DNA from 2 places in the Streptomyces sp. LS-MS-L19 genome. Region 2 is predicted to be linked to the other one. Evidence: riboswitches for the same ligand, from Rfam matches in the RefSeq annotation. Region 2 holds a riboswitch; the other holds the start of a gene.
What was found. Region 2 has a riboswitch for cobalamin ahead of AC2XR2_RS29730 (ribonucleoside-diphosphate reductase subunit alpha). Riboswitches for the same ligand answer to the same signal wherever they lie in the genome.
Positions count from the first base shown of each region.

Region 1: another riboswitch for cobalamin. It lies ahead of AC2XR2_RS09855 (cobalamin biosynthesis protein); the one in region 2 lies ahead of AC2XR2_RS29730 (ribonucleoside-diphosphate reductase subunit alpha).

Region 1 covers NZ_JBYCLL010000001.1:2,229,821-2,236,952, reverse strand. Annotated here, with positions in the region: gene cobN (cobaltochelatase subunit CobN) at 1-2,730, opposite strand, end outside; gene AC2XR2_RS09860 (cobyric acid synthase) at 2,727-4,235, opposite strand; gene AC2XR2_RS09855 (cobalamin biosynthesis protein) at 4,232-5,176, opposite strand; cobalamin riboswitch at 5,278-5,417, opposite strand; gene AC2XR2_RS09850 (hypothetical protein) at 5,548-5,769, opposite strand; gene AC2XR2_RS09845 (inorganic phosphate transporter) at 5,796-7,034, opposite strand.
Region 2 covers NZ_JBYCLL010000001.1:6,623,801-6,630,932, reverse strand. Annotated here, with positions in the region: gene AC2XR2_RS29755 (extracellular solute-binding protein) at 1-1,252, opposite strand, end outside; gene AC2XR2_RS29750 (GntR family transcriptional regulator) at 1,559-2,323, shown strand; gene AC2XR2_RS29745 (DUF3311 domain-containing protein) at 2,599-2,850, shown strand; gene mctP (monocarboxylate uptake permease MctP) at 2,847-4,457, shown strand; gene AC2XR2_RS29735 (GNAT family N-acetyltransferase) at 4,563-5,066, shown strand; cobalamin riboswitch at 5,119-5,247, shown strand; gene AC2XR2_RS29730 (ribonucleoside-diphosphate reductase subunit alpha) at 5,369-7,132, shown strand, end outside.

The DNA of each region.
Region 1 (7,132 bases), 4.4 Mb from region 2:
GCCGATCACCTCGAACCCGGTGACCCGCCGCGAGGCCTCGTCCCACACCGGACGGCAGCCGAGCAGCGCCAGGATCTCGGCGATGTCGTCGCCCTGCGTACGCATCGCGGACGTGCCCCAGACCGTCAGGCCGACGGACTTCGGGTACTCCCCGGTGTCGGCCAGGTACCGCTGCACCAGCGAGTCGGCGAGCGCCTGACCGACCTCCCAACTCAGCCTGGACGGGATGGCCTTGGGGTCGACGGAGTAGAAGTTCCGGCCGGTCGGCAGGACGTTGACGAGCCCACGGGTCGGGGAGCCGGAGGGTCCCGCCGGGACGTAACCGCCGTCCAGCGCCCTGAGGATGTGGTCGATCTCGTCGGTGGTACGGGCGAGCCGCGGCACGACCTCCGTGCAGGCGAACTCCAACACGGCCACCCCGTCGGGGAGTTCGACGCCGAGCACCCCCCGCAGGACGGCCGGGACGACGGAGACGTCCCAGTCCCGTGCCTCCATCCCCTCCGCGACCCGCCGGCACAGCTGCTCCAGCAGGTCGATCGCGTCGGCGGCGGTGCGCGACGGGCCCTCGACGAGGTCCGACAGCTCGACCGGCACCTTCACCGGCGCACCCGGTTCGGCGAGCAACTCCTTCTCGTCCAGCCCGAAGTGGGCGGCGAACGAGGCCCGCAGCCCCGGCAGGGCGTTCGCCTGCCCGCCCCACACCTGCGAGGCACGCAGCACGGCGAGCACCAGGTTGACCCGGGCCTCGTCCACCGGCCCGCCACCGAGGACGTGCAGCCCGTCGCGGATCTGCACGTCCTTGATCTCGCACAGATAGCCGTCGATGTGCATGACGAACTCGTCGAAGTCGTCGTCGTCCGGCTGGTCCTCGACATGCAGGTCGTGATGGAGCTCGGCCGCCTTGACCAGCGTCCAGATCTGCGCCCGCACGGCCGGCGCCTTCGTCGGGTCCAGGTCGGAGACCAGCGCGTACTCGTCGAGCAGCTGCTCCAGCTTCGCCAGGTCGCCGTAGGTGTCGGCCCGCGCCATCGGCGGCACCAGGTGGTCGACGACCGTGGCGTGCCCGCGCCGCTTGGCCTGCGTGCCCTCGCCGGGGTCGTTGACGATGAACGGGTAGATCAGCGGCAGTTCACCGAGAACGGCGTCCGGGGCGCACCCGCCACTCAGCCCGAGACCCTTGCCCGGCAGCCACTCCATCGTGCCGTGCTTGCCCATGTGGACGATCGCGTCGGCACCGAAGGAGTTGTCGAGCCACCGGTACGCGGCCATGTAGTGGTGCGACGGCGGCATGTCCGGGTCGTGGTAGATCGCGATCGGGTTCTCCCCGAAGCCGCGTGGCGGCTGGATCATGACCACGACGTTCCCGAACTGGAGGGAGGCCAGCACGATGTCGTCCCCGTCGACGTACAGCGAGCCCGGCGGCTCCCCCCACGCCTCCAGCATCGCGTCCCGCAACGACGGGTCCAGCTGGTCGAACCACGCCCGGTAGTCCGCGAGCGGCACCCGCGCGGGCGCCGACGCCAACTGCTCCTCGGTGAGCCACTCGACGTCATGGCCACCGGCGTTGATGAGCCGGTGAATCAACTCGTCGCCGTTGTCCGGGTACTCCGAGAGCGCGTAACCCGCCTGAGAAAGCGCGTCCAGCACCCGCACCGCCGAAGCGGGCGTGTCCAGCCCCACCGCGTTGCCGACCCGCGAATGCTTGGTCGGGTAGGCGGTGAAGACCAGCGCCAGCTTCTTCTCGGCGTTCGGCTTGTGCTTCAACTTCGCGTGCCGTACGGCGATCCCGGCGACGCGCGAGGCCCGCTCCGGGTCGGCCACGTACACCGGGACGTCGTCGGGCCCCTGCTCCTTGAAGGAGAACGGCACGGTGATCAGCCGCCCGTCGAACTCCGGGATCGCGACCTGCATGGCCGCGTCCATGGGGGAGAGGGCGGCGTCCGACTCGTCCCAGGCCGCGCGGGACGACGTGAGGCAAAGTCCCTGCAGCACCGGCACGTTCAGGTCGGCCAGCGCCCCGATGTCCCACGCCTCCTCGTCCCCGCCGGCCGAGGCCTGCGAGGCGTGGGTGCCGCCGGCGGCGAGGACGGTGGCGACGAGGGCGTCGGCCGAGTCGAGGACCATGAAGAGATCGAGGTCCGCCCCCCGCAGCGAGCTGCAGAACACGGGAAGGGCGTTGGCGCCCCTCGCCTCGATCGCCTCGCACAAGGTGTCCACGAAGGCGGTGTTGCCGCTGAGTTCATGCGCCCGGTAGAAGAGCACCCCGACGGTCGGACGGTCCGCGTCGATCGGACGGTCGCCGTGGATGCCCCATTCCGGCATCTTCTGCGGCTCGACGAACCCTTCACCCGTCAGCAGCACGGTGTCGGACAGGAACCGCGCGAGTTCGGTGAGATTCCCCGGCCCGCCCTCGACGAGGTACTTCAGCGCCTCGGCGACCACACCCGCCGGCACCGACGACTCCGCCATCAACTCGGCGTCCGGCACCGACTCCCCGCCCAGCAGCACGGTCGGGATGCCGGACGCCTTCAGTGCGGCCAGCCCGTCCTCCCAGGCCCGCTTGCCGCCGAGCAGCCGTACGACGGCGATGTCCGCGCCCTCGATCAGCGCCGGCAGGTCCTCCGTGACGTCCACCCGGGTCGGATTGCCGATCCGGTAGTCCGCACCTTCGGCGGCCCGCGCCGCCAGCAGGTCCGTGTCGGCGGTCGACAACAACAACACTGTGCTCATGCGGGCGCTCCCGGTGGAATGAAAGGCAGTCCTTGCGGCGCGCCGGACTCGATGAGCCGCCACAGCGCGTCCGTGTCCGCGTGCTGTTCGATCAGGTCGCCGAGCCGGTCGAGCTGCTCCTCGCGCAGCGCGGCGAACGACGTGGCGGGGGCGGGTACGAACCGGCGGCCCGCGGCGGCCGCCACCTCCCGCAGGAAGGCCCGCCGGAACCCGTCCGACTCCAGCGAGCCGTGCCAGTGCGTGCCCCAGGTCTGGCCGACCCGGCAGCCGTCGAGGAAGGGCTCACCCCCACCTATGGAGGCGACCCCGTGATGGATCTCGTACCCCTCGACCGGCTCCCCGAGGGCCTCACCCACCGGCCGGGTGAGCGTCTTCTCCCGCGCGAACCGCACGCGGACGGGCAGCACGCCGAGGCCGTCGACCGAACCGGCGCGTGATTCGACCTCGTCCTCGATGTGCTCGCCGAGGATCTGGAACCCGCCGCAGATCCCGAGGACGGGCCGCCCCTCGGCGGCCCGTCTGACGAGCGCGTCCGCGAGCCCCCGCTCGCGCAGCCACTCCAGGGCCCTGACCGTGCCGCGGGTCCCGGGGACGACGACGAGGTCGGCGTCGGCCAGTTCCTCCGCCCGGTCCACGAACCGCACCACGACACCCGGTTCGGCGGCCAGGGCGTCCACGTCGGTGAAGTTGGACATCAGAGGGATCGCGCAGACGGCGACCCGCAGCACGTCCTCGCCCAGCGGGGGGCTCACGGCGGACTCGCGGACCGTGCCTCGCAGGGACACCCGAAGCCCGTCCTCCTCGTCGATGCCGAGCCCGTGCCGGAAGGGCAGCACGCCGTAGGTGTGCCGCCCGGTGAGCCCGTGCAGCATGTCGAGCCCGGGTTCGAGCAGCGAGACGTCCCCCCGGAACTTGTTGACGAGGAACCCGGCGACCAACCGCTGGTCCTCCGGCGACAGCAGCGCGACGGTTCCGAAGAACGACGCGAAGACCCCGCCCCGGTCGATGTCCCCGACCACCAGCACCGGCAGCCCGGCGTTGCGGGCGATGCCCATGTTCACGATGTCGGTCCGCCGCAGATTGATCTCGGCCGGACTGCCGGCCCCCTCACAGATCACCGCGTCATACGTGCCCCGCAACTCGGCGAGACAGTCGAGGACGGTCCCCAGCAACTGCTGCTGCCGCCCCCCGTGGTACCCGCGGGCGCTCATCTCTCCCACCGGCTTGCCGAGCAGCACGACCTGACTGCTCCGCTCCCCACCGGGCTTGAGCAGCACGGGATTCATCAGCGCCGTCGGCTCGACCCGGCAGGCCTGCGCCTGCATGGCCTGCGCCCGCCCGATCTCGGCACCCTCCCGCGTCACGAACGAGTTGAGGGACATGTTCTGCGCCTTGAACGGCGCGACCTTCACCCCCTGCCGCACCAGCCACCGGCAGATCCCGGCGGTGACGACACTCTTGCCGGCGTCGGAGGTGGTGCCGGCGACGAGAAGCCCCCCACTCATGCCCTACGTCCCTTCCGGATCAGCCGTGCGGCGATCGCACCGGCACCGAGCGCGAGCAGACCCACGCGCCGTGACAGCCGTACGGCACGCTCGATGTCGTACGAGGCGACAGCGCGCCCCTCCCGATTCAGCACGGGCCGGTGCTCGACCCGCCCCCCGTAGGAGAGCGTCCCGCCCAGCCGCACCCCGAGCGCCCCCGCGAAAGAGGCCTCCACGGGCCCGGCGTTGGGGCTCGGGTGCCTGTCGGCGTCCTCCCGCCACGCGCGCACGGCACCCCGCGGATCCTCCCCGGCGAGCGTCGCGAGGACGGCGGTCAGCCGCGCCCCCGGCCACCCGACGAGGTCGTCGAGGCGGGCGGAGCCCCACCCGAAGCGCCGGTACCGGGCCGACTTGTGCCCCACCATGGCGTCCAGCGTGTTGACGGCCCGGAACCCGAGCAGCCCCGGCACCCCGCCGACCGCGCCCCACACGAGCGCCCCCACGACGGCGTCGGAGGTGTTCTCGGCGACGGACTCCACGACGGCCCGGGCGATCCCGTCGGCGTCGAGGGCCTGCGGGTCCCGCCCGCACAGATGCGGCAGCCGCTCCCGGGCCCCCTCGACGTCCCCGGCCTCCAGCGCCCGCCCGATGAGCCGCGCCTCGCGGGCCAGCGAAGTCCCGCCCACAACGGCCCAGGTGGCGGCCGCGGTCAGCGCGACTGAAGCGGTACGGGACGGACGGACGACTCGCTGCGCCACGGCACCGAGCCCCACGGCACCGCCCACGCACACGGCGGTGTGCAGCGCGCCCCAGCCCCGGTGGTCCCGCCACAGCACCCGCTCCACGGCACCGGCGGCCCGCCCGAACACGGCGACCGGGTGCCCGCGGCGCGGGTCACCGAGCAGGAGGTCACCGATCAGACCGGCGGCGGCGCCGTACGCGAAAACGCGATCGGCACGCACCGGGTCAGCCGATCGCGGGGTCGTTCAAGTGCCGGGTGGCGCAGGTGGATCGGCAGGCGAGCATCGCGTCATGTCCTCACTCAGGGTGTCCACGCCCTGGTTCGACGAGTCCGGCGGCGAGAGTTCCTGGCTCCCGGGGGTGTCTACCCCGGTGACAGTGGCGGGACCGCGCCGGATTCGCACCGGCTTCCTCTTCTGCCGCCGTATATGGCTCCGGCAGTCCACCACGGGCCTTCGAGACCCGTCAACTTGCTGTTGACCTGCGACGGGGGAGTGTGCAGAACCCCACACCACCGGTCATGCAAGACGGCCGGGCGGGCACGGAAACCGAGGTTCCGTGCCCGCCCGGCCGTCGAGTGACGGACGTGCCGTCAGGCCACGATGAGATAGATCCCGTACGCCACCGCCGCCGCGCAGGCCGCGAAGCAGGCGTAGGCGCCGGTGACCGCGAGAGCGGCCGAGCCGCCCTGGGCGGTGGCCCGCTCCTGGCGGGAGAGGCCCATGACGCCGAGGGTGAACAGGGCCACGAGGCCCACGGTGACGACGAGGCTGACGCCGAAGACGGAGCCGAGGGCTTCCCAGTCGATCTGCATGGTGAGGCTTCCTTAGTACCGGGGGCTCAGACGGCGGCCGGCGGGGCGGCCGGTTCCGTGGTGGCGGGCGGGGCCGGGATCGTGGCCGTGAGGTCCTCGGTCACGGTGCCCGCGGGCGGCGGGGTCACGGCGGCGATCGCCTGGGTCACCACACCGGCCGGCTCGTCGGTCTCGTTGACGTTGGACGCGTCCACGACCTCGCGCCGCGAGATCTTCCAGATCGCCGCGCTGGAGGCGACGAGGAAGACCGCCACGACCGCCGTGCCCCAGTCACCGAGGTCGGTGACCGACTCGGCCAGCGCGCCCACCAGGGCGGCCGCCGGGAGGGTGAGGCCCCAGGCCACGAACATCCGGGTGGCCGTGGACCAGCGCACGACCCCGCCCTTGCGGCCGAGGCCCGCGCCCATCACCGAACCGGACACGGAGTGCGTGGTGGAGAGGGAGAAGCCGAGGTGGGAGGAGGCCAGGATGACGGTGGCCGCGCTGGTCTGGGCGGCGAAGCCCTGCTGCGGCTGGAGGTCGGTCAGGCCCTTGCCCATGGTGCGGATGATGCGCCAGCCGCCGAGGTAGGTGCCGAGCGCGATGGCGAGGCCCGCCGAGAGGATGACCCAGGTGGGCGGGTCCGAGTCGGGGGCGACGGCACCGCCGGCGACCAGGGCGAGGGTGATGATGCCCATCGTCTTCTGCGCGTCGTTGGTGCCGTGGGCCAGCGAGACCAGTCCGGCCGAGGCGATCTGGCCGGTGCGGTAGCCCTTCGCGGCGGCCTTGCCGTCGGCCTTCTTCCCCAGCGAGTAGGAGAGCCGGGTGGCCAGCATGGCGGCGACGCCCGCGACGATCGGGGCCGCGACCGCCGGGATCAGGACCTTGGTGACCAGCGCGTCGCCGTGCACCGCGCCGAAGCCCGCCGAGGCGATGGTGGCGCCGATCAGACCGCCCATGAGGGCGTGCGAGGAACTGGAGGGCAGGCCCACCAGCCAGGTCAGGAGGTTCCAGAGGATCGCGCCGACCAACGCGGCGAAGATGACCTCGGGACGGATGCCGGTCTCGTCGACGAGACCCTTGGAGATCGTGTTGGCGACCTCCACGGAGAGGAAGGCGCCCACAAGGTTCAGCACGGCGGACATGGCCACCGCGACCTTGGGCTTGAGTGCACCGGTCGAGATGGTGGTGGCCATCGCGTTGGCGGTGTCGTGGAAACCGTTCGTGAAATCGAACGCGAGTGCGGTTACGACCACAATCGCGAGGATCAGCGAGAAGTTTTCCATTTACCCAGGCAATCGTTCGAGGTCATTGGCTCGTTGAAGGTAGGTAACCTGAGTGAACGGAAGATGAACTGAGGCGGGCCGCACGGTGACCGGAATCT
Region 2 (7,132 bases):
CGTCGGCCGCCTTGGCCGCCGCCTCGACGGACTGCTTGCCGGTGCCGATGTTCTGCAGCATGTTCTGCAGGACCTGGGCCTTCTCGACCTGGCCCCAGCCGGGTGCCATGGGCACGAACCAGTTGGACTCGGCCGCGGTGGCCGGGACCGCCGTCGCCGGGTCGTTCTTCAGGGTGGCGAGGTCGGTCTTGTTGTTGGGCAGGTTGCCCTTGGCCATCAGGCCCTTCTGGCCGGAGGGACCGGTGAAGGCGTTGATCCACTCGGCGGCGACGGCCTGCGCCTTCGACTTCACGGGCACGGCGAGGTCCGAACCGCCCAGGAAGACGGGCAGGTTCTTGCCGGACGGGCCGGGCATCACGAAGTTCTCGAGGTTGTCCTTGAGCTTGCCGGTCTTGTCGTTCTTCGGGTCGGCGGAGGTCGCACCCTCCCAGGCCGCGCCGAAGATCATGCCGGACTTGCCCTGGCCGTAGACGATGTAACGGTCGGACTCGTCCTTGGTCTTGTCGCCGTGCATGTACTTGTCGACGACGTTCTTGAACTCGGTGAGGCCCTTGATGGACTCGGGCGAGGAGAGGTTGGCCTTCCAGGTGCCGCCCGAGTCGACGGCGATGGAGCCGCCGGCGTCGTAGACGAAGGACATGGCCGCGTACCAGTCACGGGTGGGCTGGTACCAGGCGGAGAACTTGTCGCCCTCCTTCTTCTGGACCTTGTCGAGCGCGGCGGTGAGCTCCGCGTAGGTCTTCGGGGTGGACTTGACGCCGACCGAGGCGAAGACGTCCTTGCGCCAGTTGCCGACGCGGCCGCCCGCGTAGTAGGGGACGCCGTAGGTCTTGCCGTCGTACGTCACCGAGGCCTTGAGGCCGTCGAGCCAGGCGGAGGAGTTGGTGAACTTCGAGGCGTCCAGGGGCGCGAAAGCCCCCTTGACCATGTAGCCCAGCATCTCGGTGTTGCCCATCTCGACCACGTCGGGGGCCTTGTCGGTGGCGAGGACCGCGTCGAGCTTGGTGTTCTTGTCGGGCCAGCCGTAGTACTCGTGGTTGATCTTGATGCCGGGGTGCTTCTTCTGGACCGCGGCGTCCGCGGCCTTCACCAGCTCGGGCCAGTTGTTCTGGGCGTCGACGGTGAGCCAGACGGTCAGCTCCTTGGCGTCCGCGCCGCTGTTGTCCGAACTTCCGCTGTCGCTGCCCCCACATGCCGCGACCGAGACCATCATGCCCGCGATGCCTATCGCGGCTGCCAGCTTGCGCTTCACGCCACCCTCCTCAGGGATGCCCACACCTCCCGCCCACGAGCCGGGACCTGGACCAATGGTGTAGACCAGTAGGGGGAGCTTGGACCAGACCACGGGGCCTGTCAAGAGCCTGCGAAACCGCTCTGACCAGCCGTTATGCGAGCTACATATGCAGGAACCATTAGTAAAGAAGCCAGCGAAAACAGCGGCGGCGGAGTAGTGTCGTCCGCTATACCACTCACCTCTGTGGACTAGACCAAAAGAGTCGGCGACGGTATACAGAAGGGATCACGATGTGACCCGCATCCGGAGCCGGGAAGGCAGACCATGAGCAGCGACGTCAGCAGTGCGGAGACCGAGGGCGGGGCAGGCGTCCGTACCGCGCGCGTGCCCAAGTACTACCGCCTGAAGAAGCACCTGCTCGACATGACGGAGACCCAGTCGCCCGGCACCCCGGTACCCCCCGAGCGCACCCTCGCCGCCGAGTTCGACACCTCCCGCACGACCGTCCGCCAGGCGCTCCAGGAACTGGTGGTCGAGGGGCGCCTGGAGCGGATCCAGGGCAAGGGCACCTTCGTCGCGAAGCCGAAGGTGTCCCAGGCGCTGCAACTCACCTCGTACACCGAGGACATGCGCGCCCAGGGCCTGGAACCCACCTCGCAGCTGCTCGACATCGGTTACATCACCGCCGACGACCGGCTCGCCGAGCTCCTCGACATCACGGCCGGCGGCCGGGTGCTGCGCATCGAGCGACTGCGCATGGCGAACGCCGAGCCGATGGCCATCGAGACGACCCACCTCTCCGCCAAGCGCTTCCCGGCCCTGCGCAGGTCCCTCGTCAAGTACACGTCCCTCTACACGGCGTTGGCCGAGGTCTACGACGTCCATCTCGCCGAGGCCGAGGAGACGATCGAGACCTCCCTGGCCACCCCGCGCGAGGCGGGCCTGCTCGGCACCGACGTGGGCCTGCCGATGCTGATGCTGTCCCGGCACTCGTACGACAAGACGGGCGAGCCGGTGGAATGGGTGCGGTCGGTGTACCGGGGAGACCGGTACAAGTTCGTGGCCAGGCTCAAGCGGCCGATGGATTGAGGCACGCGGCAAGCGGCGTCGGCTGGGGGGTCCGGGGGTCGCCCCCCGGAACAATGCAGCGTGGCCTGCCTCAAGCGGCCCGTCGACCGACGCACACCCTGTGGCGCAACCGCGCTTCCTGCTCTACGGTCCTCCCGACTCCAACTGGACGGGAGGACCTCGCTGCTTCACAGAATCGACATACCGATATGCGGACGAGGTCTTTCGCTCACGTGACACGGTGACCTAGATTGCCTGCGCGTTACAGGTGATCAGCGAGGGGACGGAGGCAGGACATGTCGGATGCGCCTGAAGCGAGACCACCGGTGGTGACACCGGTACGGGTGGTCATCGCCCTCTGTCTGATCGCCCCGTTCGTGGCGATGCTGTGGGTCGGCTCGTACGCCAAGGTCGACCCCGAGTTCATCGGCATCCCGTTCTTCTACTGGTACCAGATGCTGTGGGTGCTGATCTCCACCGCGCTGACGATGATCGCGTACCAGCTGTGGCAGCGTGACCAGCGCGCCCGTCGTGGAGGTTCCAAGTGAACGACGGCGTCAACGGCGTGGCTCTCGCCGTCTTCATCCTCTTCTTCCTGGCCGTCACGGTCATGGGCTTCCTCGCCGCACGCTGGCGCAAGGCCGAGAACGAGCACAGCCTCGACGAATGGGGCCTGGGCGGCCGGTCGTTCGGCACCTGGATCACCTGGTTCCTGCTGGGCGGCGACCTCTACACGGCGTACACCTTCGTCGCGGTGCCCGCGGCGATCTACGCGGCGGGCGCGGCCGGCTTCTTCGCGGTGCCGTACACGATCCTGGTGTACCCGCTGATCTTCACCTTCCTGCCCCGCCTGTGGTCGGTCTCCCACAAGCACGGGTACGTCACGACCTCGGACTTCGTGCGCGGCCGCTTCGGCTCCAAGGGCCTGTCGCTGGCGGTGGCGGTCACCGGCATCCTCGCGACCATGCCGTACATCGCGCTCCAACTGGTCGGCATCCAGGCGGTCCTGGACGTCATGGGCGTCGGTGGCGGCGAGAACACCAACTGGTTCGTGAAGGACCTCCCGCTGCTGATCGCCTTTGGTGTCCTCGCGGCCTACACGTACTCCTCGGGCCTCCGCGCCCCTGCCCTGATCGCGTTCGTGAAGGACACGCTGATCTACATCGTCATCGCGGTGGCGATCATCTACATCCCGATCAAGCTGGGCGGCTTCGACGACGTTTTCGGCGCCGCGAGCGAGAAGTACACGGCGGCCAAGGCGGGCGGACTGGTCCCCCTGGAGGCGGGCCAATGGACGTACGCCACGCTGGCGTTGGGCTCCGCGCTCGCGCTCTTCATGTACCCGCACTCGATCACCGCGACGCTCTCCTCCCGCAGCCGTGAGGTGATCCGCCGCAACACCACGATCCTGCCGCTGTACTCGCTGATGCTCGGCCTGCTGGCCCTGCTCGGCTTCATGGCGATCGCGGCCGGGGTCAAGGTCACCAACCCGCAGTTGGCGATCCCGCAGCTGTTCGAGGACATGTTCCCGGACTGGTTCGCGGGCGTCGCCTTCGCGGCCATCGGCATCGGGGCGCTCGTCCCCGCGGCCATCATGTCGATCGCGGCCGCGAATCTCTTCACCCGCAACATCTACAAGGACTTCATCAAGCCGGACGCCACGCCGGCCCAGGAGACGAAGGTCTCCAAGCTGGTGTCCCTGCTGGTGAAGGTGGGCGCCCTGGTCTTCGTCCTCACCATGGACAAGACGGTCGCCATCAACTTCCAGCTCCTGGGCGGCATCTGGATCCTCCAGACCTTCCCGGCCCTGGTCGGCGGCCTGTTCACCCGCTGGTTCCACCGCTGGGCGCTGCTCGCCGGCTGGGCGGTCGGCATGATCTACGGCACGGTCGCCGCGTACGGCGTCGCCTCCCCGACCCAGAAGCACTTCGGCGGCTCGGCGAAGGAGATCCCGGGCATCGGCGAGATCGGCTACATCGGCCTCACCGCGTTCATCCTGAACGTGGCGGTGACGGTGGTCCTCACCTTCATCCTGAAGGCGGCCAAGGCCCCCGACGGCATCGACGAGACCAGCCCGGAGGACTACACGGCGGACGCGGGCGACCCGGGGGTCGAGGTAGAACTCCCGCCCGCTACCGCGGGAACCTCCCACTGACCCACCCAGGGGCGCGGGGAACTGCGCGAGCAACCACACACAACCGGCAGCGGGCCACCGAGGAGCAAGACCCTCGGCGGCCCGCTTTCGTGCACACTCACCCCCATGACGATCGTGATCCGCCCCGCAGACCCCACCGACTACACAGCCCTCGGCGAGATCACCGCAAGGGCCTACCTGAACGACGGCCTCCTGGCCTTCGGCGACGAGGACGACTGGTACCTCGAAGAGCTCAAGAACGTGGCCAAGCGAGCCGCACACGCCGAAGTCCTGGTCGCCGTCTCCGGATCAGAACTGCTCGGCGGAGTCACCTACGTCCCCGACGGCGGCCCCCTGTCGGAGATAGCCCGCCCCGGAGAGGCGGAGATCCGCATGCTCGCCGTAACCCACGAGGCCCGCGGCCGAGGCGTAGGACGAGCTCTCGTCCAGGCCTGCATCGACCGCGCGAGCGCCGCCGGCACGGACCTCGTCCTGTGCACCCAGCCCACTATGCACACGGCCCACCGCATCTACGAACGCCTGGGTTTCACCCGCGCCCCGGAGCGCGACTGGCACCCCGTTCCGGAGTCCCCCGACTTCACGCTCCTCACCTACGAGTTGACGCTCTGAAGTCACCGCGACACAACATATGGGCCTGCTTCCATCACCCGGCACAAGATGTATGCTCATGCTCGCTGTCGCCGCAGGGGAATCCGGTGTGAATCCGGAACTGTCCCGCAACGGTGTACTCATGCGTGCATCAGCACACATGAGCGTAAGTCCGAGGACCTGCCGACAGTACGCCCGGCCACCGTGGCCCGGGTGTCATGACGTCCGGGCCTCGTGGAATGGGCCGGTGGACGCGACGCCGTGCGCGCTCGCGTGCTGCCCCCTGCCCTCAAGGCCCCGTGCCAGCGAGGGAGAGCCCCCACGTGACCATCGCGCCAGCCGACCCGGCTTCAGCAGCGATCGAGCGGACCGAGCAGGAGACCGACGGCCCCGGTGCCGCGCTGCTGCGGACCCTGACCGCCCTGACGGCCGACCTTCCCGACGCCGACCCCGGCCGGGTCGCCGCCGCCGCGCTCCGCGGCCGGTCCGCGCGGGCCGACGAGTCGGAGTTGCGCGAGCTGGCCACCGAGGCCGCGGCCGGACTCATCTCCGAGGACCCCGCCTACAGCAGGCTGGCCGCGCGGCTGCTGACGATCTCCATCGCCGCCGAGGCCGCCTCCCAGGGCGTCACCTCGTTCACCGGTTCGGTCGCCGTCGGCCACCGCGAGGGCCTGATCGCCGACCGTACGGCCGAGTTCGTACGGGTCCACGCCGACCGCCTCGACGCGCTCATCGACCCTGAGGGAGACGACCGCTTCGGCTACTTCGGTCTGCGCACCCTGCACAGCCGCTATCTCCTCCGGCACCCGATCACCCGCAAGGTCATCGAGACGCCCCAGCACTTCATGCTGCGTGTCGCAGCCGGGCTGGCCGAGGACGACACCCCTCGCGCGCTCACCGAAGTCGCCGCGCTCTACGGCCTCATGAGCCGCCTGGACTACCTCCCCTCCTCCCCCACCCTCTTCAACTCCGGCACCCGGCACCCCCAGATGTCGTCCTGCTACCTCCTCGACTCCCCGAAGGACGAGCTCGACTCCATCTACGACCGCTACCACCAGGTGGCCCGGCTCTCGAAGCACGCCGGCGGCATCGGCATCGCGTACTCCCGCGTCCGCAGCCGCGGTTCGCTGATCCGGGGCACCAACGGGCACTCCAACGGCATCGTCCCGTTCCTGAAGACGCTGGACGCGAGTGTCGCCGCCGTGAACCAGGGCGGCCGGCGCAAGGGTGCCGCCGCGGTGTACCTGGAGACCTGGCACTCCGACATCGAGGAGTTCCTGGAGCTCAGGGACAACACCGGTGAGGACGCCCGGCGTACGCACAACCTGAACCTCGCGCACTGGATCCCGGACGAGTTCATGCGCCGGGTCAACGCCGACGCCGAGTGGTCCCTGTTCTCCCCCGCCGACGTGCCGGAGCTGGTCGACCTGTGGGGCGACGAGTTCGACGCGGCGTACCGCAAGGCCGAAGCGCAGGGGCTCGCGCGCAAGACCATCCCGGCCCGCGACCTCTACGGCCGCATGATGCGCACCCTCGCGCAGACCGGCAACGGCTGGATGACCTTCAAGGACGCGGCCAACCGCACCGCCAACCAGACGGCCCTGCCCGGGCACACGGTCCACTCCTCCAACCTCTGCACGGAGATCCTGGAGGTCACGGACGACGGGGAGACGGCGGTCTGCAACCTGGGGTCGGTGAACCTCGGCGCCTTCGTGGACGGGACCGACCTCGACTGGGAGCGGCTGGACGCCACCGTCCGCACCGCCGTCACGTTCCTCGACCGGGTCGTCGACATCAACTTCTACCCGACCGAGCAGGCCGGGCGGTCCAACGCCAAGTGGCGTCCGGTGGGCCTGGGCGCGATGGGTCTCCAGGACGTCTTCTTCAAGCTGCGGCTGCCCTTCGACTCGCCGGAGGCCAAGGCGCTCTCCACCCGGATCGCCGAGCGCGTCATGCTCGCCGCCTACGAGGCCTCCGCCGATCTCGCCGAGCGCAACGGCCCGCTGCCGGCCTGGGAGAAGACCCGTACCGCGCAGGGCGTCCTGCACCCCGACCACTACGACGTCACCTCGAACTGGCCCGAGCGC